DNA from 2 places in the Paenibacillus sp. FSL K6-2862 genome. Region 2 is predicted to be linked to the other one. Evidence: riboswitches for the same ligand, from Rfam matches in the RefSeq annotation. Region 2 holds a riboswitch; the other holds the start of a gene.
What was found. Region 2 has a riboswitch for S-adenosylmethionine ahead of metA (homoserine O-acetyltransferase MetA). Riboswitches for the same ligand answer to the same signal wherever they lie in the genome.
Positions count from the first base shown of each region.

Region 1: it holds a riboswitch for S-adenosylmethionine, as region 2 does, so the genes downstream of both, MHB82_RS24970 (methionine ABC transporter ATP-binding protein) here and metA (homoserine O-acetyltransferase MetA) in region 2, are expected to answer to the same signal.

Region 1 is NZ_JBBOSN010000001.1:5,525,119-5,537,458, reverse strand. It holds gene MHB82_RS24980 (COX15/CtaA family protein) at 1-844, shown strand, start outside; gene MHB82_RS24975 (Cthe_2314 family HEPN domain-containing protein) at 1,053-1,781, shown strand; SAM riboswitch class I at 1,906-2,045, shown strand; gene MHB82_RS24970 (methionine ABC transporter ATP-binding protein) at 2,171-3,205, shown strand; gene MHB82_RS24965 (methionine ABC transporter permease) at 3,207-3,866, shown strand; gene MHB82_RS24960 (MetQ/NlpA family ABC transporter substrate-binding protein) at 3,952-4,788, shown strand; gene MHB82_RS24955 (DUF2167 domain-containing protein) at 4,914-5,915, opposite strand; gene MHB82_RS24950 (SDR family oxidoreductase) at 6,123-6,905, shown strand; gene MHB82_RS24945 (NifU family protein) at 6,981-7,226, opposite strand; gene MHB82_RS24940 (YuzB family protein) at 7,307-7,561, shown strand; gene MHB82_RS24935 (NAD(P)/FAD-dependent oxidoreductase) at 7,558-8,619, opposite strand; gene mqnE (aminofutalosine synthase MqnE) at 8,835-9,941, opposite strand; gene MHB82_RS24925 (HesB/IscA family protein) at 10,428-10,784, shown strand; gene MHB82_RS24920 (helix-turn-helix domain-containing protein) at 10,924-12,340, opposite strand, start outside.
Region 2 is NZ_JBBOSN010000001.1:1,920,490-1,932,829, reverse strand. It holds gene MHB82_RS09065 (zinc-binding alcohol dehydrogenase family protein) at 1-965, opposite strand, end outside; gene MHB82_RS09060 (aldo/keto reductase) at 962-1,927, opposite strand; gene mqnC (cyclic dehypoxanthinyl futalosine synthase) at 2,143-3,282, opposite strand; gene MHB82_RS09050 (aminotransferase class I/II-fold pyridoxal phosphate-dependent enzyme) at 3,663-4,832, opposite strand; gene MHB82_RS09045 (PLP-dependent transferase) at 4,825-6,012, opposite strand; gene metA (homoserine O-acetyltransferase MetA) at 6,037-6,954, opposite strand; SAM riboswitch class I at 7,193-7,318, opposite strand; gene MHB82_RS09035 (hypothetical protein) at 7,580-7,723, opposite strand; gene corA (magnesium/cobalt transporter CorA) at 7,773-8,708, shown strand; gene MHB82_RS09025 (HRDC domain-containing protein) at 8,807-9,808, opposite strand; gene MHB82_RS09020 (ROK family protein) at 9,990-10,868, opposite strand; gene MHB82_RS09015 (MOSC domain-containing protein) at 10,939-11,628, opposite strand; gene MHB82_RS09010 (phosphodiester glycosidase family protein) at 11,659-12,340, opposite strand, start outside.

The sequences.
Region 1 (12,340 bases), 3.6 Mb from region 2:
ATCCGGGCTGGGGTGCGGCACGGAGTGGCCTTTATGTAACGGTAAACTCGTTCCTGCACATACTGTAGCCTCACTGATTGAATATTCGCATCGCGCGGTCAGCGCATTGGCTGGATTGCTTTCCATTGCCTCTTTTGTTGCATTCCTACGATATGGCAAATCACGTCGTGATCTGCAGTTGTTTTCATTCTTAACGTTGATCTTTGTTATTATCCAGGGGATTATGGGGGCTTTTGCAGTCGTCTTCTCCCAATCATCTGCGGTTATGGCGCTGCACTTCGGTTTTGCCCTGATTGCCTTTGCCAGTTCGCTGATGATGGCTCTCGGTATTAGGCAGGAGGCTCGTCATGGTGGTCTTGAAAGGTTGAACAAATACCCGCGGGTCAGTAAAAACTTCCGCAACCTGGTATGGTTCTCAACCATCTACACGTATCTTGTGGTATACACAGGGGCCTTTGTAAGCCATACCGACTCAGCTGGGGGCTGCTCGGGCTTTCCGCTCTGTAACGGACAGATCATACCTGAACTGTCTGGTGGCGTGGCCGTAGCTTTTGCTCACCGTGTAGCCGCTGCTTCGCTTGTTATTGTGATTGCGATCCTGGGGCATTATGCATATCGCAAACATCCGGATAACACGGAACTTCGGGCGTTGGGCGTCATATCTGTGGTGCTCATTCTGCTTCAAGTCCTGATCGGTTTTGGCATGATGCTTACCATCAGCCGTCCGGAAGTGTACATGTTCGTGGCTTTGGCTCACATGCTTGATATCGCCATATTGTTCGGGATACTAACCTACATGAGTTTCTTGGTGTACAAGCTTCATCGGCCAGCTGATCGTTTCTAACATTTAATTGTACAGTGTCGTTCATGGTTTCCAAATGCAAAGTCCGCCATCCAATGATGCACATCATTGGGCAGGTGGGCTTTGTTTGATGTCAGGCGGGGCAGGGCACCCTAATGTAAGCAGCGACCACACGTTTACTCTGATTCCGATTAGGTTTAATATTATAAATCATCTTATTGATCAGCAGAGTGGAAAGAGGAGGCTGTATATGCTGCGAACGTTGCTTGGTGAATTGCCGCGTCAGAATGAGGGCGTATTGGAAGAAGCGATCGAATCCATGGTGGAGACACTCGGACTGTTACAACGACAGCTGGATTTGAATCAGGACCCGACTCACGACTACCGCAAACTGTACGTATGGACGCAGGGATTAATTTCTTCACTGGACGAGTTGGAGCAGGCATGCTTCGCTGCATCCCACTTCCGCCAGAAGGTCAGGGCTGGCTCCACCGATGATATGACCATTGAGGAGAAGGCCGAGTATGCCCGATACGTGTACTTCTACAAGGATGGGTTCATTCGTTGTTTTGCGATTCTTGATAAGGCAGGCACGGTATTAAATGAAATTTTTAATCTGAACACATCCAAAGTGAAATCCCATTTTTCGTATTTTACCGTGATGAGACAGTTTGGCTATTCGAAAATGCATAATGATCTTGCTGTTGAATTAATCAAAATTAAGGATGCTTATCGGGAACCGATGAGCAAACTGCGCAAACGACGGAATATGGAGATTCACTACATGAATTCCGAGATGCAGGATGATCTGTGGCAGCTTCATCAAACCTTGCAGGGGAAAGTGAAGCTTGAAGATCTGGATCAGCACCTGGAGGAATTGCGTCAGGGCGTGGATATGGTTTGCGAAACGCTAAAAGCTTCTTATGGTTACATCAATAAAATGTGGCACAAGCAGGGCATGTCAGAACTGGCAAAATAATTTGTGTAATATTTACCTTTGACAAAGCGGAATACTTGGATTATACTGAGTTTCTAATTAAGCGTTACATGACATTAACATGCATACCATTTACATTTTACCACTGAACTTATAAATTTAATATTTCTTATCGAGAGCGGCGGAGGGACAGGCCCGATGAAGCCCGGCAACCGATTTATAACGAATGACAACCAGTCATACTTTATAGATGTTAGGTGCTAATTCCTACAAAATGGTGCACAGCACGATTTTGGCAGATGAGAAGGTATATTCTTTCGTGTGAAGAGCCCTTTTTGTTTCTGCAAAAGGGCTCTTTTTTATATGTCAGAGGGGAGTTTTCCTTTCATTCGGGTAAAGATACATGTAGGCGGTGGGAAGGAGAAGTCATATTGATCGAATTAAAAGGATTAACCAAGACGTATGGCAGAGGTTCAAAACAAACGACAGCCCTAGCCGATTTGGATCTAAAGATCGGTAAAGGTGAAATATTCGGAGTGATTGGACACTCCGGTGCAGGGAAAAGTACATTGATCCGATGTATCAACCTGCTCGAAAGACCAACATCTGGTGAGGTATGGGTAGATGGAGTCAACCTAACCGGTCTCCATAAGACAGATCTGCAGAAGCAGCGACGCAAGATTGGCATGATATTTCAGCACTTTAATCTGTTATCCTCGGCTACAGTTTATGACAATGTAGCTTTTCCACTAAAGCTCGTGAATACACCTAAAGCTGATATTGACCGCAAGGTGAAGGAGATGCTAACTCTCGTTGGATTGGAGCATCATAGCAGCAAATATCCAGCTCAGCTGTCAGGTGGACAGAAACAAAGAGTTGGTATCGCCCGTGCACTTGCCAGCGATCCTTCCGTTCTGCTGTGTGACGAAGCAACGTCTGCCCTTGATCCACAGACGACAGCTTCGATTCTGAAGCTGCTGCTGGACATCAATCAGAAATACAATCTCACGATTGTTTTGATCACGCATGAGATGCATGTTATTCAGAGCATTTGTGATCAAGTTGCTGTCATTCATCAGGGGGGAATAGTGGAACAAGGCCCTGTAACGGATGTCTTCCTTAAACCACAGCATGCCATCACGCGTGACTTCATGCAACGTGATCACGAGTCTGAGCTTCTCTTGGAAGAAGCAGCATTGGCACATGCGGGAGGAACAGTACAGCAGGATGGCCGGTCACAATTGGTCAAAATTTCGTTTTTGGGTGAGAAGACGTATGAAGCGATTCTGTCGAGAACCGTTCGTCAGACCGGAGTGGACTTCGCCATTCTGCAAGGAACGATCTCAAGGATCAAACAGATCCCATATGGCCAGTTGACCGTGCGGTTTGAAGGCGATGCGGATGCGATCGGCCGGACTGTGCAGGAATTGAAAGAGCAAGGGCTTGATGTGGAGGTGCTTCGTTAATATGGATTTTTCAACTGTACGTTGGGAAGAGATCGGTAAGGCCTCCATTGAAACACTGCAAATTCTGGGAGCTTCCGGTTTGTTCACCATCATTATCGGGTTGCCGCTGGGTGTGCTGCTATTCATGACAGCAAGATCGGCTTCCATCCAGTCACGTACAATCTACACCGTGTTATCCATTATTGTTAATATACTGAGGTCAGTACCCTTTATCATTCTGATTGTTGCCCTCATTCCGTTCACACGTTCACTCGTGGGTACAGCCACTGGCGTGCTTGGCGTCATACCGCCGCTCGTCATCGCAGCTGCTCCTTACTTTGCAAGGTTGGTTGAGACAACGCTGCGTGAAGTAGACCGTGGCGTCATCGAGGCGGCTCAGGCCATGGGAGCATCCACCGGACAGATTGTAAGACGTGTACTGCTTCCCGAGGCACTGCCTGGCCTGCTCGCGGGAATTACGATCACTATTGTAACGCTGGTATCGTATACAGCCATGGCGGGTATGGTCGGCGGCGGCGGACTGGGTACGCTAGCAATTAACTATGGGTACTTCAGATACCAATATGAAATTATGATTATTTCTGTTGCATTTATGGTTATTCTCGTACAAGTTCTGCAAATGTTTGGCGATCAACTGGTTAAACTGTTCACCCGGAAATAACACATATATAGCATACTGTATCCATTCAATAAATGAATGAATGCAAAGATGCAACAAAAAAAATATTGGAGAAGGGGTTTTACACATGAAAAAATGGTCTTTTGCACTGCTAAGCTTGATGCTGATTGCGGTACTGGCTGCATGCGGAAACAACAAGGATTCCGACAGTGGCGCAGATAATGAGGCAGGTGCACCGCGTACGGTGGAACTGAAAGTGGGAGCTTCACCTACACCTCATGCTGAAATTCTGGAGAGCATCAAACCTGAGCTGGAAGCTCAAGGCATTCGTTTGCAAGTTGTAACATTCAACGACTATGTTCAGCCAAATCAACAGCTTGCCGATAAACAATTGGATGCAAACTTTTTCCAACATCAGCCTTACCTGGACACAGAAAACAAAGAACGTGGTTTTAACCTCGTTACGGTAACCCCTGTTCATGTTGAGCCTTTTGCTGGTTACTCCAAAAAGATTAAATCTTTGGATGAGCTCCAAGACGGCGCCAAAGTAGCCATTCCAAATGACCCATCAAACGGTGGTCGTGCACTTCTGCTGCTTGCAAAAGAAGGAATCATTACGCTGAAAGACAATACCAATATTGCATCCACCATTCAGGATATTACAGCTAATCCGAAAAACCTGGATATTATTGAGCTCGATGCAGCCATGATGCCTCGTCAGCTGGATGAAGCCGATCTGGTATTCATCAATGCCAACTATGCGCTTGAAGCTAACTTGAATCCGGAGAAGGATTCTTTGCTTATCGAGGATCTGCAAGGCAACCCTTACGCTAACATTCTCGTTGCCCGTGAAGACAATAAGGATGCAGATGCGATTAAGAAGCTGGCTGCTGCCCTGAATTCCGAAGCAGTTAAAACCTTCATCAAGGAACGTTATCAAGGTGCGGTTGAACCTGCATTCTAAATTGCCAAACTACCCACTCCATTTGAGTTGAGTGATATACGAAAAAACCGAGCCTCTCTGCCTGAGAGTTACTCGGTTTTTTTTATTGTTCTTGGATTGATTGGTATACGCAAATGAAATGATCCTTATTGTTTATTTTCAGGAGATGTGTGCACCGATTTCCGATTATAGTAGGATAATTCATTCTGATCGGCATACTGCTGTTCATCTGCTTCTTGCAGATAGGCCTTTTCATTAGGGGATAATGTATCATCATCTGTCACTTGCTTCCTCCGTCTGAATTTTAGCCAACAGAATAGGATAACCAAGATAGGAAGAATAACGTACCACCCTTTTTTGAATAAAAGCAAAATACTGAATTTTTGCCCAGCCGTGTAACCGATCCCGCCTACCAGTATGCTTTTGAGCCCCACGGTAGATGTTTTGTCCGTTGATTCATCATAATCTTCGTAGGTGTTCCCTGGATTAACGCTAAGCTGATTCAGAACCACTTCTTCAAATGCCAGTCGATTTTGTTCAAAACTAGGCTGATCTGTAACGAGAATGGTCGTAATGTACCCTTCACGAGTCAGAAACTTCACATTGTAATTGACCATAGCTTGCTCATTAGCGTCCTTGAAACCAATGGAGTAAACCAATTGACGCTTGGTAGGTTCATATGTTGGTTCAATTTCCCACCCCGTAATTGATATTTTATCTTCAGGAGCGAGTTCCCTATTTTCTTCTTCTGTGCCTTGGATATAACTGCTTAACAATTCATCAGCATCTAAGTTCTGATCGTGATCATGAATATGCCCTGTTTTGACGTACTCAAACACCACATACCATGATCCATGTTCACTAGTGCTGTACAGACTTCCAATTTCGTTACCATTAGGTTTGGAACCACTGTTTAGCATAGAACGCTGAGTGTTGGCTTTGTCCAAAAAAGAATGATCCTTGAATATTTGAAGAGTTGCCTTGTTATCCAAGGAGACGGAAGCAGGCCCATCAATCCAGTCATATTCATAGGGAGATGGAGAAGTTTCGCTTGCAGCGAAGATTGGTGAAGCAAAGAGATGTGTTAAAGGAATTATTAGCAATAATGTCAGTAGGGAGGTGATAAAACCTTGGTTGCTGTTCTTCATTTCGGGACCCTTTCAAACGTTATGTATTTAATCAAACCTACAAATGTTGATTCTTTAGCCTAATCGACATTAACATATAAAGCGGTTTTCCATCAAGGTATTTTTGGATTAAAAGGGATTTATTAGATAAATGGAGAAGCAAGTTGTGAGGGGATGATAAATCTTTTATACTGGATGAGTGACTGCTCTTTGAAGAGGGGGATGGACGTGAAGGGGAAGATTGCCCTCATAACGGGAAGTGCCAAAGGTCTTGGAAAAATGACGGCCCTTCGTCTGGCAGATCAGGGATGCCATATTGCCTTGAATTATGTGCACAGCCGTATCGAAGCTGAAGCACTTCAGGCCCAGATCACTGCAAAAGGTGTACAGTGCATTGCCATTCAAGCAGACATTTCCAAAACGGAAGACATCGCCATGTTGGTAGAACAGGTTGAAGTCGAGCTGGGCAGTATTGATATACTGGTGAATAATGCAGGACCTTTCGTTCGCGAACGCCGATTGTTTGCAGACTATACCGAGGCCGAGATTCAGATGTTGGTACAGGGGAACCTGCTGGGACCCATGCTTCTGGACCAACGCGTGCTTCCGGAGATGCGACGCAAAAAGTGGGGCCGAATTATTCATTTTGGTTTCAGCCATGCGGGAGAGGCGCGATCCTGGCCTCATCGTGCAGTTTACGCTGCTGCGAAGGTAGGTCTGGTATCCTTTACGAAGACGCTTGCTGTGGAGGAGGCTCCTTACGGCATTACGGTGAATATGGTGTGTCCCGGTGATATCCGGGGGGCCAATAAGGAAAAAACCATTGATGAATTAGCTGGCATAACCGATCAGGAGACGCCGAGAGGACGTCCTGGGAGCGGTGAAGATATTGCACGGGTGATTACGTATTTGTGTCTGGATCACTCCGATTTTATTACAGGCAACATTATGGATGTTTCGGGCGGGCTCGATCCGATACGTCCCACCATCCAGCGTGAAGAGGGACAATAGAGAAACGCACAAAAAAAGAGCCCTCCGCTTCAATTGAAGCGAAAGGCTCTTGAGGTTTATTTCGTGAAGGATTGATTAGAATACTTGTACGACTTCTTCGACACCGTCAACTTCTTCAAGAAGGGCGCGTTCAATCCCGGCTTTTAAGGTAATGGTGGAGCTTGGGCAGCTGCCGCAGGCACCGACCAGTTTCAGCTTAACGATGCCGTCCTCCACGTCGACCAGTTCCACGTCACCGCCATCGCGTTGCAGGAACGGACGAAGTTTGTCAAGCACGTCAGATACCTCATCATACATGGTGCTTTGTGCGTTTTCGCTCATATTTTTCAACTCCTTTCCTCTATATATTATATTACAATTGGCCGTAAATTAAAATGGTCAAACAAAGCAGGTGAACTTACATGAGACCGATTATTGAATTTTGTGCCAACAATATGCATTTTGGCACAGATGAAGTCATGGAGCAACTCGAAGAGAATCCAGACTATGATGTGATAGAATACGGCTGCCTCAGCAACTGTGGCCAATGTTATATGACTCCTTTTGCACTAGTCAATGGGGAAGTTGTCATCACGGACAAAGTGGAAGATTTATATAACGCCATTCTGGCTAAAATTGCCGAAGCCGATGCATGGGATGAGCTCGATCTCGACTAACCGAGATGACGCTTGGACATCCAGAGCACGCCGCTTTTCAAGATACGAGGTACACGTCCCATCATGGACGTTTTACCCATCAGCCCAAACCCAGCCTTCTTGCCGAGTGCACCTAGCGTGCCACGGAGCTTGAGCGGCTGCGGGTTGGGCTTTTCGCCTTTCCAGAGGGCATGCTGAATATGAGCGATCTGTTCACCCTGTACTTCTGCAGCCTGACCGCTTGGTGCATAAGGCACACTGGCACAGTCACCGACTACATAAACATCTGTGTATTCAGGAATTTGATAATATTCATTCAGTACAACCCGGCCCTGAGGGTCCTTTGTAACATCGAGATCCTGCACGACTTTAACGGGCTGAATGCCGGCTGTCCATACTACAGCATCCGTCAGAATTTCTTCATCCCGATTATAGATCGCGTTCCCTTCAAGACGAGAGATGGCGACATGCCCGCGTGTCTCTACCTGATGTTCGTTAAACCACTCATGCACGTAAGCGGACAATCGCTGCGGGAATGCCGATAATACGCGTTCACCACGGTCCAAAATGCTAATGTTGAGATCAGGTCTGCTCTCTCTCAGTTCGGCAGCCATCTCGACACCGCTCAAGCCTCCGCCAACAATATGCACGTGTCCATAAGCTTTAACTTCGTTCAGACGGAGGTAGGTTTCCCGCGTTTTGCTAAAACTTTGAATGGTACAGCTGTATTCTTCAGCTCCCGGAGTATTGTGGAAACGGTCTGTACAGCCAAGTCCGATAACGAGCTTGTCATACTCCAAAGGATCCTGGCCTTCAAATTCAATCTGACGCTGTTCCAGATCAATTGAAGTGACTTCTCCATAACGGTAAGTGACTTTCTCATGGACTGGAAATTGGATGCGCAGGTCATAATCGGATACGGTTCCTGCTGCGAGTGCGTAATATTCAGTCTTCAAACCCTGAAAGGGGCTCCGGTCCACCAACACAATTTGTGTATCGGACGGAATTTTGCCTTCCAGAAGTTCCTTGATGATCGTGAGGCCGCCATAGCCGCCCCCGAGAATGACGAAATTTTTCATGACTTGGCTTCCTTTCTGCATCAGTCCCGTATGAGCGGGGCTGTAACCTGTGGAGCAGCTATGCTTTCACATAGCTGCTCCATATGTTTTATTTTAATTATTATATCGAAAATTTTGGAGTTTAAAATTAGAGACATTATACCAACGTGATGCATCGATTCGAGTGGCGGTTCTCCTTTTAGGGATGAAGATGCTATCGAGACGATGCAGCAGGTTTATTCGTATACTTGAATTTCGTTGTAGAAGGTGTCACGTTCAACAGGAATGCGTCCAGCGCCTTTAATGAGCCAAATGAGCTCTTTACGGGTGAGGCCTTCAGGTGTTAACGCACCTGCAGCATGACTAATTCGTTCGCGAACGATAGTGCCATGTGCATCCGAAGCACCGAATCCAAGGGCAACTTGGGTCAATTGTGGGCCGATGTTAATGAAGTATGCTTTAATGTGGTCAATGTTATCCAGCATGAGGCGGCTAATCGCAATCGTTTTAAGATCCTCGTATGCAGAGTTGCGGCGCATAATGCTGGCATTTTTGCTCTTAGGCTGCATGGAGAGCGGGATAAATACCATGAAACCGTTCGTTTCATCCTGCAGCTCACGAATTTGAGCCATGTGATTAACACGATCTTCGTACGATTCAATCGATCCATACAGCATTGTCGTATGTGTACGCATGCCCAAAAGATGAGCTGTACGGTGTACCTCAAGATAGCGATCCACGTTTGCTTTGTCGACACGCATTTTTTTGCGGTATTCATCTGACAGAATCTCGGCACCGCCGCCAGTCAGTGATTTCAGGCCTGCTTTTTGCAGTTCCTGCAGTACTTCCTTAATGCTGAGTCCGCTGATACGGGTGAAGAAATCGATCTCAGCTGCCGTGTAGGCCTTCAGCGTAACATCCGGATATTTCTCGTTTAAAGCCCCGAGGGAATCGACATAATATTGAAAAGGAACATGGTTGTTATGTCCGCCTACAATATGGAACTCGCGTACGCCTGGATGAATATGCTGTTCTACGTACTCAATCATTTCTTCTCCCGACAACGTGTAGGAGCCTTCTTCGCCCTGGTCTTTGCGGAAATTACAAAAAGCACAGTGTGCTTCACAAACGTTAGTGAAGTAGAGACTCATGTTTTCAATGAAATACACTTTCTTGCCGTTCTTCCGCAGGTTGGCTTCATTGGCCAGTTGGCCGAGAGTCAGCAAATCATCCGTTTGATACAGATAGACGCCGTCTTCTACGCTAAGCCTTACGCCGTTCTGCACTTTCTCAACGATTTCCGCCATTCTTTTGTCTGTGAACGGTGTTACCAATGTAGACATTTTGTTTCCTCCTGTTCTTAACCGGATAGAGTTGAATGTAGGACTTGCTTGTAGAACTACATAAAAAAGATGCGGTCATCTGCCGCCTCTTTATCGGACTAACTCTCCATTACCCGGTGCAGCATATGCTGCATGTGTAAAGCTGAATTTTTCTTCTAAGTTTTTTTCTCATCGTGGATGACATGGATGTATAATCTAAACGTGAGTCTGTTGACTCTATATGCATTGGGGACTGCATGGCAGTCTCGAAATGTGAAAAAAATTACAACTCCATATATGATCATCATTTGAATAAGTCATGACAAAATATTGACATTTCAGTGCGATCACCTATCCATTATAAACCTCGTGTCCCGGGGGTTCAATACACTGGGAAGAAAAAGGAGCAGAGGAGGGACACGGAAATAGGGACAAACATGGCTTGAGCCTCTTGACGGGGTGGAGTATAATTTAAAGAAGAGTTAACGAAAAGGAGAGTGACCTGGCATGATTAACATCAGCGAAACAGCTGCGGAGCGATTGAAAGAGATGCTTTCACAGCAAGAGACACCTGACATGTTTCTGCGTCTGGGCGTAGCACCGGGCGGTTGTACCGGATTTTCGTACGCCATGGGCTTTGATGATAAAGAATCCGACGAGGATATTTATATGGATATTCACGATATGAAGGTTGTAGTCGAGAAGGAAAACCTGAAATATCTGAATGGTCTTGAAATTGATTTTGAAGAGTCCGGTATGTCCGGCGGCTTCACCATCCATAACCCCAATGCAGTAGCAACATGCGGCTGCGGATCTTCTTTCCGCACGAGAGAAGAAGCTGGGGTACCGGATAAGGATTGTTAGGACTATAGAAAATAAAACATGCGCAGTTTCAGCGGATTAATCGTTGGGACTGCGCTTTTTTATGATTTCCTAACGGGCAAATAAACCCATTCCTCACCACAAGACAAAATCAAATTCAACTGCTTTAATGCCTAATTTCTCAATCTACATGCTTCTGCTGCTGGTGAATTTCCATAAGATGCTGTTTCCGATAGGTACCAGGCGAGATGCCAGTTGTCTTTTTGAAAATGCGATTAAAGGAAGTAATGTTCTGGTATCCCACGCGGACACTGATTTCATTGATGGTCCAATTTGTCGTAGCCAGCAGTTCACATGCTTTGCGCATGCGGATTGTTTGCAGATGCTCGCTAAAATTGATGCCGGTTTTATCTTTGATATACACGGACAGATACGTCATTGACAGATTCAGTTTCGCTGACAAATACTCAAGTGAAATATCCTCCATGTAATGGGAGTTTATGATTTCGTAAAACATGGCGATGGTTGGTTCTTCCGTTGCGGGAAGTTTGCTGTCTCGCATGATGGCAAGGACAGAGCTAACGATGTGCTTGAAAACAGTCTCATAATCATCCTGTGAATGGCAGTCCTGAAGAGCATTTTCCCATTCACTCAGGGGTACGCCCGTGGCTTTATAAGAGAGCTGTTGATCCAAAAATTCAACGATATGACTCGTTATATCTAGAGCTAATTGTCTGAATTGAAGTACACTGGCATCTTTTTTGACGAAGTATGCGAATGCCTGACGTATCCAATCCATACAGTTGTCTTCTTCCAGTGCCTGAAGTGCCTGATCAAGCTCGCGTCCCCGTTTCACCAGAGGCTGGTCCACATTGGGCAGGGGACGGGCTCCGCTGATTAGTTGGGTTTCCTCTAGCAAGCGAGCCGATGAAGCCAGATCCCGTAATTGCTGATAGGTTTCACTGAATTTAGTCGGTTGATTCATAGCCGGAAGGGTACAAATGGTCACGACATAGTAATGTTTTTCCTCATCAAGACTTGCTTTGAGCTGTTCAAGCAGTGCTTGAAGCTGGAAGGGAGAGGGTTCCTTCAATACGGAGACAATCTCGTTTTTTTCCATCTGGAACGTATGATTGGCATGGAACCGTTCTTTCGTTAGCAGATGAATGTAATCCAACAAGTGACGCACCGCTCGCTCCCGATCAAGAGGCATACTTCCGTTTTCCGATATCCGAAAACGAATGTCGTAATAAACAAGCTGATAACTTCCTCCATCCGCAAGAAAATCGTTCCACTCGCTAAGATCAGTATTGATGTTCTTCAACTGGTTCATATAGGAGTAGTTGGTTAGAATGGCGTTCTGGCGATTAAGTTTGGCCACGATCGTATCTTTCTCTTTTTTTAGCTCCCCAATCCTGCTCTGAATGAGATCATATTCTAAAATGTGACTCTCTTCCTGCCCGACTTCATCGGCTTTATTCAGTGAAGTACGGTCCAGCAGCGAGGATAGCATATGCTTAACCGGCGTATGTAGGCGTCGGCTTAGATAGAGGGATACCAACGTTGCTGCCAAAAGTGAAAAAACAAAGATAAGAACC
Region 2 (12,340 bases):
TTGTCCATGGCGGAAGGAAGCTCAGTTAAAGACTCCCGATGCGTAATGTAGCCATCCATGCTGAGCTTTTTCTGCCGCAAAGTCGATATCACTTGCTCAAAATCCGCACGCGTTGCATTACGGCTGCCCAATATGCTCATCTCTCGCTTATGAAACTCAGGATCATGAAACGTAATATCGGCTTTGACCAATCCCACATAGATCAGTTGTCCGCCATGAGCTACATACCGAATGGCCTCATTCATGGACTGTACATTACCTGTTGCATCAAATACAGCGGTAGCGTAATCCCCTCCTGTCACTTCAGCTACCTGCTCCACCACTTGGTCTGTTGCCTGTATTACAACATCTACCCCAGCCCAGGTGCGGCTTAGTTCCAATCGGTCCAGGTTCCGATCAATGGCAATTACTCGAGCCCCTGCCTGTTTCGCAAAAGCCATGACACCAAGTCCGATCGGTCCTGCTCCGATGACTATAATCTGCTCCCCAGGCTGCACACCTGCTCTTCTTACGGCATGAGCACCGATACTGAGCGGTTCAACCATCGCTGTTTCATTTAGGCTCAGTCCTTCTGCCTTAATCAAATGGGAAACAGGCACGCTGATTCTTTCGCGCATCCCTCCGTCCACATGTACTCCCATGACCTGCATAGATGCACAGCAATTGGTTTTCCCTGTTCGACAGGCAATACAGTGACCACAGTGCAGATAGGGAATAATGCTAACCTGATCTCCAACTTGAAGGCCAGCAGTATTCGGCCCAATGTCATCAATGATCCCTGACAGTTCATGTCCCAGAATACGAGGATAGGTAAAATAGGGCTGGTTGCCTTTATAAGCATGTAGATCCGTCCCACAGATGCCAATCCGCTTGATCGATACAATGGCCTCATGTTCAGCTCGAATCGGTTCGTCGGTATCCTGTATTGTCAATTGATTGATCTCTTCACACACCACAGCCTTCATCCCTGTTCCCCCTTCGCTGCTCTCTGTTGTGGATCGTTATACTCGGGACGACCACTTGCCCACGTCACGTTATGAACGGGTGCCAGAATGTGCAGTACCTCTGCCAAAAGCTCTTCATCGAGCGGTTCATCTACCCACTCCGCATTATGACGGATGTTATTTACACTTGCGCTGCTCACCAGTGTGGTTGGGATCTGTTCATTTGCCGTTGCAAATTGCACAGCCAGCTTAGCAATATTCGCACCTTGCTCTACACAGAACTGCGCAGCTTCAAGACAGACTTGTTTGACGCGTTCATCTGCCGGATGCCAGGCGGGCGTCCCTCTTGTACCTAATAAGCCCATGGAGAGAGGCGAAGCATTAACGAGGCCAACTCCCTCTTTTTCCAATAACGGCAGCAGGGACAATAATGAGGTATCATTCAATGCATAATGACAATACGAGATGATGGCATCGGCATCAATCTGCGGCAGCACTTTCTCGAACAAGGGCAGGGGCAGACCACAGACTCCCGCATGACGAATTACACCATGCTCTTTCAGTTCCAGCAAGGCTGGATAGGCTTCTTCAATAATGATCTCTGCTGGTGCAAACTCAATATCATGCAGGAACAGAATATCGATATAATCGGTGTGCAATCGATCCAGACTTTCCTTGACACTGTCCTGAATGCGCTTACGGGAAAAATCAAACTCATTCTCTCCGTATCGTCCCGCCTTGGTTGATAAAATATATGAACTGCGCGGCTGGCTTCGTATCGCTTCTCCCAGTACCGTCTCTGCCTTGGTTAGACCATAATAGGGTGACACATCTATATAGTTCATTCCGGCATCCAGAGCTGCATGTACCGTACGAATACCTTCCTCGCGGTCAATATCGCGAAATACCGAACCTAGGGAAGACGCCCCAAAACTCAACACAGGTACATCGAGACCGGTCCTGCCAAGTATCCTTCTCTTCATTCACTTGCTCCTCTCCAGCATGTCTGTTGCTCCGTTTCTTTCATTTTAACAGTTCAATATCATTATAAAATATCGCCATATGCGTAATATGTACTCTTTCATGACCTCGGAATGGCCCATTAAGGCAAGCATCCAACAAAAAAACACGGATTACCCTTCAATGGGCAACCCGTGTCTTCATTCTAATATCTAGATAAAGATAAATTATTCTCTTATTAGTTCTGCATGACAAAATCTTGCTGCACAGAATTCTCTTCTTCATCAAACATCCGCAGAATATCGTATCTTGTATTACGCTGTGCGGGAATATAACCCGCCTCACGAATAAGCTGAAGAATCGAGCCAATATTGACTTTGTATGTAGCACCCGCAGCGGATACGACATTCTCTTCAATCATCGTGCTGCCGAAATCATTACAGCCAAATTCAAGCGATTTCTTACCGATTTCAGGACCCATAGTTACCCATGAAGATTGAATGTTTTTGATATTATCAAGTACAAGTCGGCTGATCGCTACCGTCTTCAGGTATTCTTCCGGAGTTTGGCGCTCCAGTTTCAGATTCGTATTATCCGGTTGGAATGTCCAAGGAATAAATGCCAGGAACCCTTCTGAGTCATATTTGTTTGCAATACACTCATCCTGGGCTTCACGTACACGAAGCAGGTGAAGTGCACGCTCTTCCATCGATTCGCCCAAACCGATAACCATTGTTGCGGTTGTGTTCATCCCGATCCGGTGAGCTGTCTGCATAACGTCCATCCAGTCGCGCCATGAACCTTTCAGACGGCTGATTTTGCGGCGTGTACGGTCATCCAGAATCTCAGCGCCTCCACCTGGCAAGGAATCCAGTCCTGCTTCGTGAATGGCACGTACAACCTCTTCCAGCGTAAGACCGTCCGAAACTTCTACCATTTTCATAATCTCCGCTGGTGAGAAGGAGTGCATGGTAATGTTCGGGAAACGTTCTTTGATTGCTTTTAACAAATCCGTGTAATAGCTGAAAGGCAGGTTGGGATTCGTTCCGCCTTGCATCAGAATCTCAGTACCATTCACATCTTGTGTTTCCTGAATTTTCTGGAAAATCACTTCGTCCGGCAATACATACCCTTCATCTGATCCAGGTCTGCGATAGAAAGCACAAAAACGGCAGTACACATCACACACGTTGGTGTAGTTGACGTTACGCCCAATGACAAATGTTCTGTATGGCTCAGGGTGCATACGCTTCATAATAACATTGGCAGCTGCCCCGATTTTGTCGACTTCATTCGATTCAAACAGCTGAATTGTGTCTTCCAGGTCTAATCGTTCGCCCCGAAGGGCTTTATCTAAGATACGGTCTACCGTACTCATCGTAAAAAGCCTCCCTCATGAAGAGAAATATGTTCACGATCCGTCCCGACTTGTATATATGCCAGCCTTGTGCATGATTGGTTGGTTCCAAACGATTGCGTAGAAATAGAAATTCTAGATGGATTGGAACCTTTCGATCCATTCTGGGTTATTGAAAAAAACGGCTCATTGAATCTATGCATAAGACGCATCGCTTGCAAGTGCTGGTGGCAACATCGCATTTCTGTACTCTGTCTATCGTAACACAGGTTACATGTGAAAAAAAGCACCTTATGGAAAGGTGCCCTAAATTTAAGTAAAAATATTGACATATTCATTCTATTATAATTCCAGCTTTTTTAGACAGATTTATTGATTGTTCAGCTGGCCCAAAATGATGATTATGATTCCTGAAGCGCCTGATCCAGATCAGCAATCAGATCGTCGATATCTTCCAGCCCGACTGAGAAGCGCAGCAGCCCATCGGTAATGCCCCGTTCAAGTCTAACCTCTGCAGGCATTGCAGCATGGGACATCATCGCAGGATAGGACAGAATACTCTCCACAGCACCCAGACTGACTGCCACGATTGGCAGTTTCACCCGGTTAAGAACCGCTTTGGCACGGTCACCCGAGCCTACGTCAAATGAGACAACCGCTCCATAACCCGTGGATTGGCGCTCGTGAGCTTCACGACCCGGATGCTCCAGCAATCCAGGATAGTATACTGCGGTAATATCGCTGCGTCCGCTAAGCCAGGCAGCCAGCTTCGCCGTGCTTTGTTCACTGTGTACCATACGAGCTCCAAGTGTTTTCATGCCGCGCATCAGAAGCCAGGATTCTTGAGCACCGAGTACGGTACCAAGCCCATTTTGAAGCTGTTTGAGTTGTCTCCCCAGCTCTTCGGTACGGGCAACGGCAAGTCCGGCAAGTACGTCACTATGTCCACCAAGAAACTTGGTTGCACTATGTACAACAATGTCCACGCCGAGCTCAATCGGGCGCTGATAATATGGCGTCATAAATGTGTTATCGAGAATGGTGATCAGTTCATGTTCCTGTGCCCAGGATGTGACGGCAGCAATATCCGTGATCCGCAGGGTTGGGTTGGAAGGTGTCTCCATATAGACTGCCTTCGTATTCGGCTTAATGGCCGCCTTCACCTCTTCAATATTGGTCATATCCACAAACGTCGTCTCAATTTGCATTCTGCTAAGAATGGACGTGAGCAGGCGGTATGTTCCTCCATACACATCTTCTGTTACGATCATGTGGTCGCCTGCCGAGAACATCAGGAACACACTGGAGATTGCAGCCATTCCTGAAGAGTAGGCGAATCCTCGAGCTCCACCTTCAAGCAGTGTGATGTAATCCTCCAACGCTTGACGTGTCGGATTACCTGAACGGCTGTAATCATGCTGTGGTGGATTAAAGATATCAAAATGATGGAATGTGGACGCCTGGTAGATCGGTACGCTGGAGGCTCCGGTTGTTTTATCCACTTCATCACCAAAATGCAGCAGCTTGGTATCAAACTTCAATTCGGATTGCTTGTTGTTCTGCTCACTCATGATGTACACCTCCTTCAACTTCACGCTGCGCAGCTTCCAGGGCATTTCCCAAATCCGCAATCAGATCGTCTGCATGCTCAATTCCTACGGAGAATCGCAGCAAGCGGTCATCTACACCTACGGCGTCGCGTATTTCGAGCGGGATATCTGCATGCGTCTGCACCGCAGGATACGTCATCAACGATTCTACGCCGCCAAGACTCTCGGCAAAAGCAATTAACTTGATATGGCGCAGCAAAGGTTCAACTAAACGGGCATCTTTTACTTTGAAAGAGAAGATGCCTGTATTTCCTTTAGATTGTTTCTTCTGCACTTCGTATCCAGGGTGATCTGACAAACCAGGGTGATATACCTCCCCCACGGATGGATGTTCCAGCAGATACTTGGCAATGGTAAGTGAATTATACTCATGACGCTCCATACGAAGCGCGAGTGTCTTCATGCCTTTCATCAACTGATAGGAATCACTTGGAGATAGTACCGCACCAATGGAGTTATGCAGGAATGCCATTTCAGCTGACAATTCCTCGCCCTTGGTGATAATCAATCCGGCAAGCACATCGTTGTGTCCACCCAGGTATTTAGTTGCGCTATGAACAACGATATCTGCTCCGAGCTCGATAGGACGTTGGAAGAACGGCGTCAGCAGTGTATTGTCCACAATCGTCAACAGGTTATGGCTTTTCGCCCAGGAGCTGACCGCTTCAATATCCGTAATCATCATAAGTGGATTGGTTGGCGTTTCGATAAATACAGCTTTGGTGTTCGGCTGACGAATGTCTTCCATGGCCACCAGATCATTCGTGTCCACGTAGCTTGCCGTTACGCCAAAACGGGAGAGGATACGCTCTAGAAGACGATACGTTCCCCCATACAGATCCAGCGAGACAATCAGATGATCTCCCTGTCCAAACATGGCAAAGATCGTTTGCAGCGCTGCCATGCCCGAGCTACAGGCAAAACCGGCATCACCTGATTCCAAAGCGGCTGCAGCTTCTTCCAGTACCTTACGCGTTGGATTGGTCGTACGAATGTAGTCAAAGCCTGTGCTCTGCCCGAGCTTTGGATGGCGGAACGCCGTTGATTGATAGATGGGGAAATTCACGGCACCAGTTCCCGGCTCATTGACGGATCCGATTTGAGCCAAGCGGCTTTCGATTTTCAACTTATTGTCTTCCATTGCAGTATCCTCCTGTAATCTCGATTAGATTTGCGGGCCAATATCGTAAGGCGTCTCCTGATACACATAGTAATTGAGCCAATTAGAGAATAATAAGTTTGCATGTGCCCGCCAGGTTGCCGGAGGAACACGGGATGGATCGTCGTTTGGAAAATAGTGTCTTGGCAGTGCGATGTCCAATCCTTTGGATGCATCGCGGTCGTATTCCCATTTCAAGGACAATGGATCATACTCCGCATGCCCTGTCACAAAAATTTGTTTGCCGTCTTTGGTGGCAACCAGGAAAATGCCAGCTTCCTCCGATTCGGCCAAAATTTCGAGGTTATCGTTCTTCTCAATATCCTCACGCCGAACTTCGGTATGACGGGAATGTGGGACATTGAACACTTCATCAAATCCGCGAAGCAGCTGTACATGAGATTTGTTGATCGTATGTGGAAATACGCCAAAACACTTCTCTTCCAGCGGTACCTTAGGTACACCGAAATGATGGTACAGACCAGCCTGAGAAGCCCAACAGATGTGCATGGTCGATGTGACGTTGGTTTTGGTCCAATCGAAGATCTCCTGGATTTCCTTCCAATAATTTACGTCTTCGAAATCCATTTGCTCAACAGGGGCACCTGTAATGATCATCCCGTCAAAACGGCGGTGTTCAATCTCATCAAAGGTTTTGTAGAAAAGATTCAGATACTCCTGTGATGTGTTCTTCGATGTGTGAGACTTGGGATGAACCAGAACGATATCGACCTGTATTGGGGTGTTCCCCACCAAACGAAGCAGTTGGGTTTCTGTTGTTTCCTTAGTAGGCATCAGGTTTAATATAGCAATGCGTAGTGGACGAATATCCTGCTGGTAAGCATGTGTCTCGTCCATTACGAAGATGTTCTCACCTGCGAGGACTTCCTTGGCAGGCAGTGCGTCTGGAATTTTGATTGGCATGATGTACAACTCCTCCTTGTGCATAGATAGATGCAGCCATCACAGGTTTGATGTTTTCACATCAATACTGTTCTAGACTGCCATGAGCTTGTCTATAGGTGGAGAATTGCAAAAAGCGCAACGCTCTGATCTGACAAACTCAAGTTCCATAGCGAAAATCAGTGCTGAGAAGTCGGTGCATATAACAAAGACCTTCCTCGGATTCCGAGAAAGGTCATATGTAAATAGATATGCGCCTCTCTCATCTCTCAGTTACAACAGTGCCTCAATGGACACTTAGTCGCTGCAAGAATTAGCACCGTGCGGTATACCGCCGGTTGCCGGGTTTCATCGGGCCAGTCCCTCCACCTACTCTTGATAAGATTTCGCCTTATTCAATTGTGTATTTAGTGTACTTCACCGTCTACTTTAAAACATTAATCCTCTCACGTCAAGCATGTAGTTTTATGTCTGTTCATGTAGACCGGAACCGTTTGTCTATCGCTGTCATACACTGCTTCAGGGCGCGAAATAGACACATTTTTGCGCTTGAAAGCACCATGTACCAGCGGTATACTAAACAAGTGTTGCAAACCCTTATGTGAGAGGTGACATATTCAATGGATGGCGACCCGAGGCCTGACTGTCAGCCGTATTCCGACAAACTGCATAGAGAATTGACATCAGCATGCCGGCAGCGGGACGTTATTTCCGTTTGGTTATAGAGCGAACGCACTCCTGACTTCCAGGCTCCGCTGCCGACCGGCTGATCTGTTCTTTTTGCGCCCATATTGATGAAAATCCGCCTGTTTGGCGGGTGCAGAAGGAGTGGATGAACGATGAAAATCCGGTTGGTAAACAACGGTGTATTTATCCCGGTGGACGATATTGAGCAGGCGCTAACGCCACCAGCTGAGGGATTTTACTGGATTGATGCAGACGTTGATGATCTGGCGGTACTTCAGCCGCTGTTCATGATGCATGATCTGGCTGTAGAGGACTGTTTGAGTGATGAAGAGCAGCGTCCGAAGATTGAAATTTATGAGAGCCATTATTTTATTGTCGTAAACAGCATTCGTTTTGATGACGAAGAGATCTTTTTGCGTGCGGTTAACCTGTTTCTAGGGAGACACTATATCATTAGTGTTACGAAGCAAAAGGTCAGCGAACTGCGGACCTTGAAGCCTATTCTGTGGGAACAGGAAGTCAGCACCCCGGATCGTCTCCTGTATCTGTTGGTCGATTTGATTGTGGATAACTACTTTACCGTCGGCGACCGGATCGAAGCACGCATTGAGAAATTGGAAGAAGATATTTTGATGCATACGAAAAAGTCCCATTTGAATGAAATTATCGGGCTGCGCAGTGAAATTCTGTGGCTCAAAAAAGTGCTCGGACCTCAAAAAGAGGTCATCAATACGCTCAACAAAAAGGATTTGCGTCTCATCGATGATCAACTGCAGAAGTACTTCAGTGACATCTATGAGAATGCTGTGAAAATATCCGAGACATTTGAGACTTATCGAGACCTGATGGGAAACTTGCGAGAAGCTTACCAATCCAGTATCGCCAACCGAGCGAACGAAATCATGCGCGTGTTTACCGCCATTACAACGGTGTTCATGCCCCTGACGGTTATTACCGGCATCTATGGGATGAACTTCAACAACATGCCTGAGCTGGACTGGAAGTATGGATATTTTGTAGTCATTGGCCTGATGGTGACCCTCGGCCTGAGCATGTTCTTTATTTTCCGCAAAAAAGATTGGATCTGAACGTATTCATTCAAAAAGACGAAGCACTCCATCCAGGGAGAAACAGCTTCGTCTTTTTTTCTGTACTCAAAAACTTCTCTCAAAACGATATGGGGTGTCTAGCCGACGTTCTGCTCTGTTTCTACATGTCTTCGGAATCGAATGCGGATCATGCGCAATCTCTCGTACACTTGCTCCAGATTACCGCTAACCGGTTTATCCCCGCCGTATACTCTATGTAATACAGGTTTCAGGAAACTGTCTCCCAGCTCCTCGTATGCACTCCAGACCGCCTCCTGCTCCTGCTCAGGCATGACCGCAAGCTCTGCATCCAGTAGGCTATCCGTATCATAACCTTCCGTATCGAGTGTCTCCAGCAGTTCAATCAGCTCTCTGCGGGATAGTCCGGAGCGGTTCAAAATCTCTTCAAGCGTATACCCTTCCTTCATACCCTCAAGCACCTGCTTGCGAGTGGTGAATTTGTCCAGCTCCTGCTTATACTTCTGTTCTTTTTGCTTGTACAACCAGCTCTCATATTCATCTTCGGACAATACCGTTTGTACCCAATCAAGTGGAAAAGCCGTAGAACGCTCTACTCCGCTTGTTAGCTCCATCCACTCCTGACCGTATTCACTTGCCTTGCTCTCCCCAACACCTGGTAACTGCATGAGTTCATCCATGGTTTGTGGTACGAATGCACTGATCATGCGCAGCAAACGATTCGTTGCAATAAAGTACGGGGCCTTCCGGTCAGACGCTGCCCTTCTTCTCCGCCATGTGCATAGATCAGCATATAATTCTTCATTGCCGTAGCGTTCACTATAACAATGAAGACGCTGTCCACCATAACTGCGTAATTTCAGATCATCCGTCTCATGAAACAGTCCCTGAATCAATGGCCGGTAACCTTCACTCATTCGAATTGCCAACTGGTGGCGATAAATATGGAGCAGTTCTGCCCAGGAGCTCCCCTCATACCAGATGCTGTCTTCGCGATCTCCTTCCTCATAATGGCTCCACCCGAGATGCCAAGCACCTTCTTCCTCACCAATCCACAGCTGAGCGTGTTCCTCATGTTGACCTGACAATTTGGACAATCTGTTCATGAAAATGACTTCCATTGATTTCCCCTCCTTAATATTGCAGCCTATTCACAGTTAGATGAGCCGCCTCCAGGCAACAAAAAAAGCACCTCTCCTGCAAATTCATTGCAAGAGAGGTGCTTCCTCATTAACCGTAGTATGCTGTTGCTCATATCTTACCACAATGGAAAAATTCGTCAACCACTTGTGATCAATTGAATTATTTGTTCAAAGCCAATTTGGCCAAGGCCAGCGATCCGCACAAACCGGCATTGTCACCAAGGCCTGGCGGAACGACATACTCGTCGATCCCCGAGTGAAGGGCCGGATGCTGAACATATCCATTTAACAGCTCTTGCAATTTGCTGCGTACCATAGGGAACAAATGCTCCTGCTTCATAACCCCACCACCCATCACAATTTTTTCCGGAGTGAGAATCAGTACATAATTCATGAGTGCGTGCGCCAGATAATGTGCCTCAATCTCCCAGGCTTTGTGATCTGCTGGCAGCTCATATGCCGGCTGGTCCCAACGTTTATTGATAGCTGGTCCCGCTGCGAGCCCTTCCAGACAGTCCCCGTGGTATGGACAAAAACCTTCATACGTATCCTCAGGGTGTCTGCGTACAATAATATGTCCCATCTCTGGATGAGATAAACCGTGAACCATTTTACCGCCTACGACTGCTCCGGCACCAATACCTGTTCCGACAGTGATATACAGACAGCTCTCCAGTCCTTGTGCTGCTCCCCAGGTTGCTTCTCCAAGCGCAGCTCCGTTTACATCCGTATCAAACGTCATCGGCACATCAAAATGTTCCTTGAGTTTGCCAATGATATCATATTGACCCCAATGAGGCTTCGGTGTAGTTGTAATATATCCGTACGTAGGACTTCCTTCAATCGGGTCAATTGGTCCAAAAGAACCTACGCCCAAAGCTTCAATCCCTTTGCCTTCAAAGAAAGCGATAACCTGCGCCATCGTTTCTTCCGGTGTCGTTGTAGGAAAACTTACCCGTTCAAGCACCTCACCATTTTCAGTTCCAATCCCACATACAAATTTGGTTCCCCCAGCTTCAATTGCGCCTAAAATCGTCAAGTTAGTCACACTCCCAAGTTAGTTTAAAGTGAAATTCATCTTTGGTTCTGGACGATGATATGTTGTGAATCTACTGCCCGCTCTCCAGCTTATCCAAACGTTTCAATAACGTTTGCCTCCAGCTATCTGACAGAGATGGAATAGCCAGCAATGCATGCATTCCGGCGGCATCCTTCTTCCCCTGATGCATGACCCGGTTGGCCTCGAGAACGGTCATGGATGAAGGGTCTGTGCGGATACGCCTGAACGGAGAGTCAGGAGCGACTTCTCCCTCCTCCAGCACGCGAAAGTAGAAGCCGGTAAAGCCGCTTTCCTGAAAATATACAGGCAGCTCTTTGAAATCATACCGGGCAGCGAGCTTGAAGCAGGGTTGTCTTGGCTGGCTAACCTGAACCAAGGCTCCGCCCAGTTCATATACATCACCAATCCGGACTTGATCCTCGGAGCAGCCTTCCACCGTTAAATTCTCACCACAAGCTCCCCAGTCCAGCTTGCGTTCCATCAGCTGTTCCAGTACGGAATACCGACTGTAATCGTATACACAAACAGCCTTATCCGGTCCGCCGTGATTCTCCAGGTCCGCCTGGCCATCTCCTGTCATTCCAGTGAATGACAGGAAAACCGGGCCGGATACGGGAAGTTTGACAATGCCGCTCAGCACTTCACGTTTCTGGCCAGGCAATGGCTGAGGCTGGCCCACATTAATGGCAAGAACAGCTGTATTACGTTCTGCTGACTGTTGATCATGTGCGATTGTCATGTGCTTCATACCTCCCATACGATTAGTACTTTAACGGACTGAGCCGCCAAAAACGAGTGTATTACTTAACAGCCGTCCTGGTGAAGTTAACATCTTCCCACCTGCATACAAGCCCGAGGAAGCTCCTCCATCCAGATTCATGGCCTGCTTGGCACCAAGCTTCTGCATGACTGCGGCCCACTCCTTAATGGTGGCTCCCGATACAGTTGCAAGCATTACCGAACCGTCGGCCATGATGGCGATCCCACTTCTGGCACCCGAGGCATTCAGAATCTTGGTATCCTTGAATCCTTCGCTGGTTGGGTTCACGGCGACTTTACCGTCTTTCACAAGACGAGGACCAGCACCAACAGCAGTTACTACGTCTTCCCAGGGAATCTCTTTGCCTGATGCATTGGTATATTTATAGTTCATTTCTACAGTCGAACCCACGGCGAAGCGATCTGCAGTAGATTTCTGATTGCCTGTAAAGACCAATACAGATCCATTCTTCGGAATCGCTACATTGTTATTGGCTACTTTTTTGGTGACAATCCCTTTCTCCATCACAACTGCAGTACCACCCTTGAATCCAACTTTTGGGCCGCGCTCCGGAGTATAGAGCATTGATATGCTCGCATTCGCAGAAGGTGTACGGTTAATGAATGTTGCGTACCAGCTGCGTGACTTACCTGCTGAATCGGTAACTTTACCTGTAAGACTTACCTGAAGT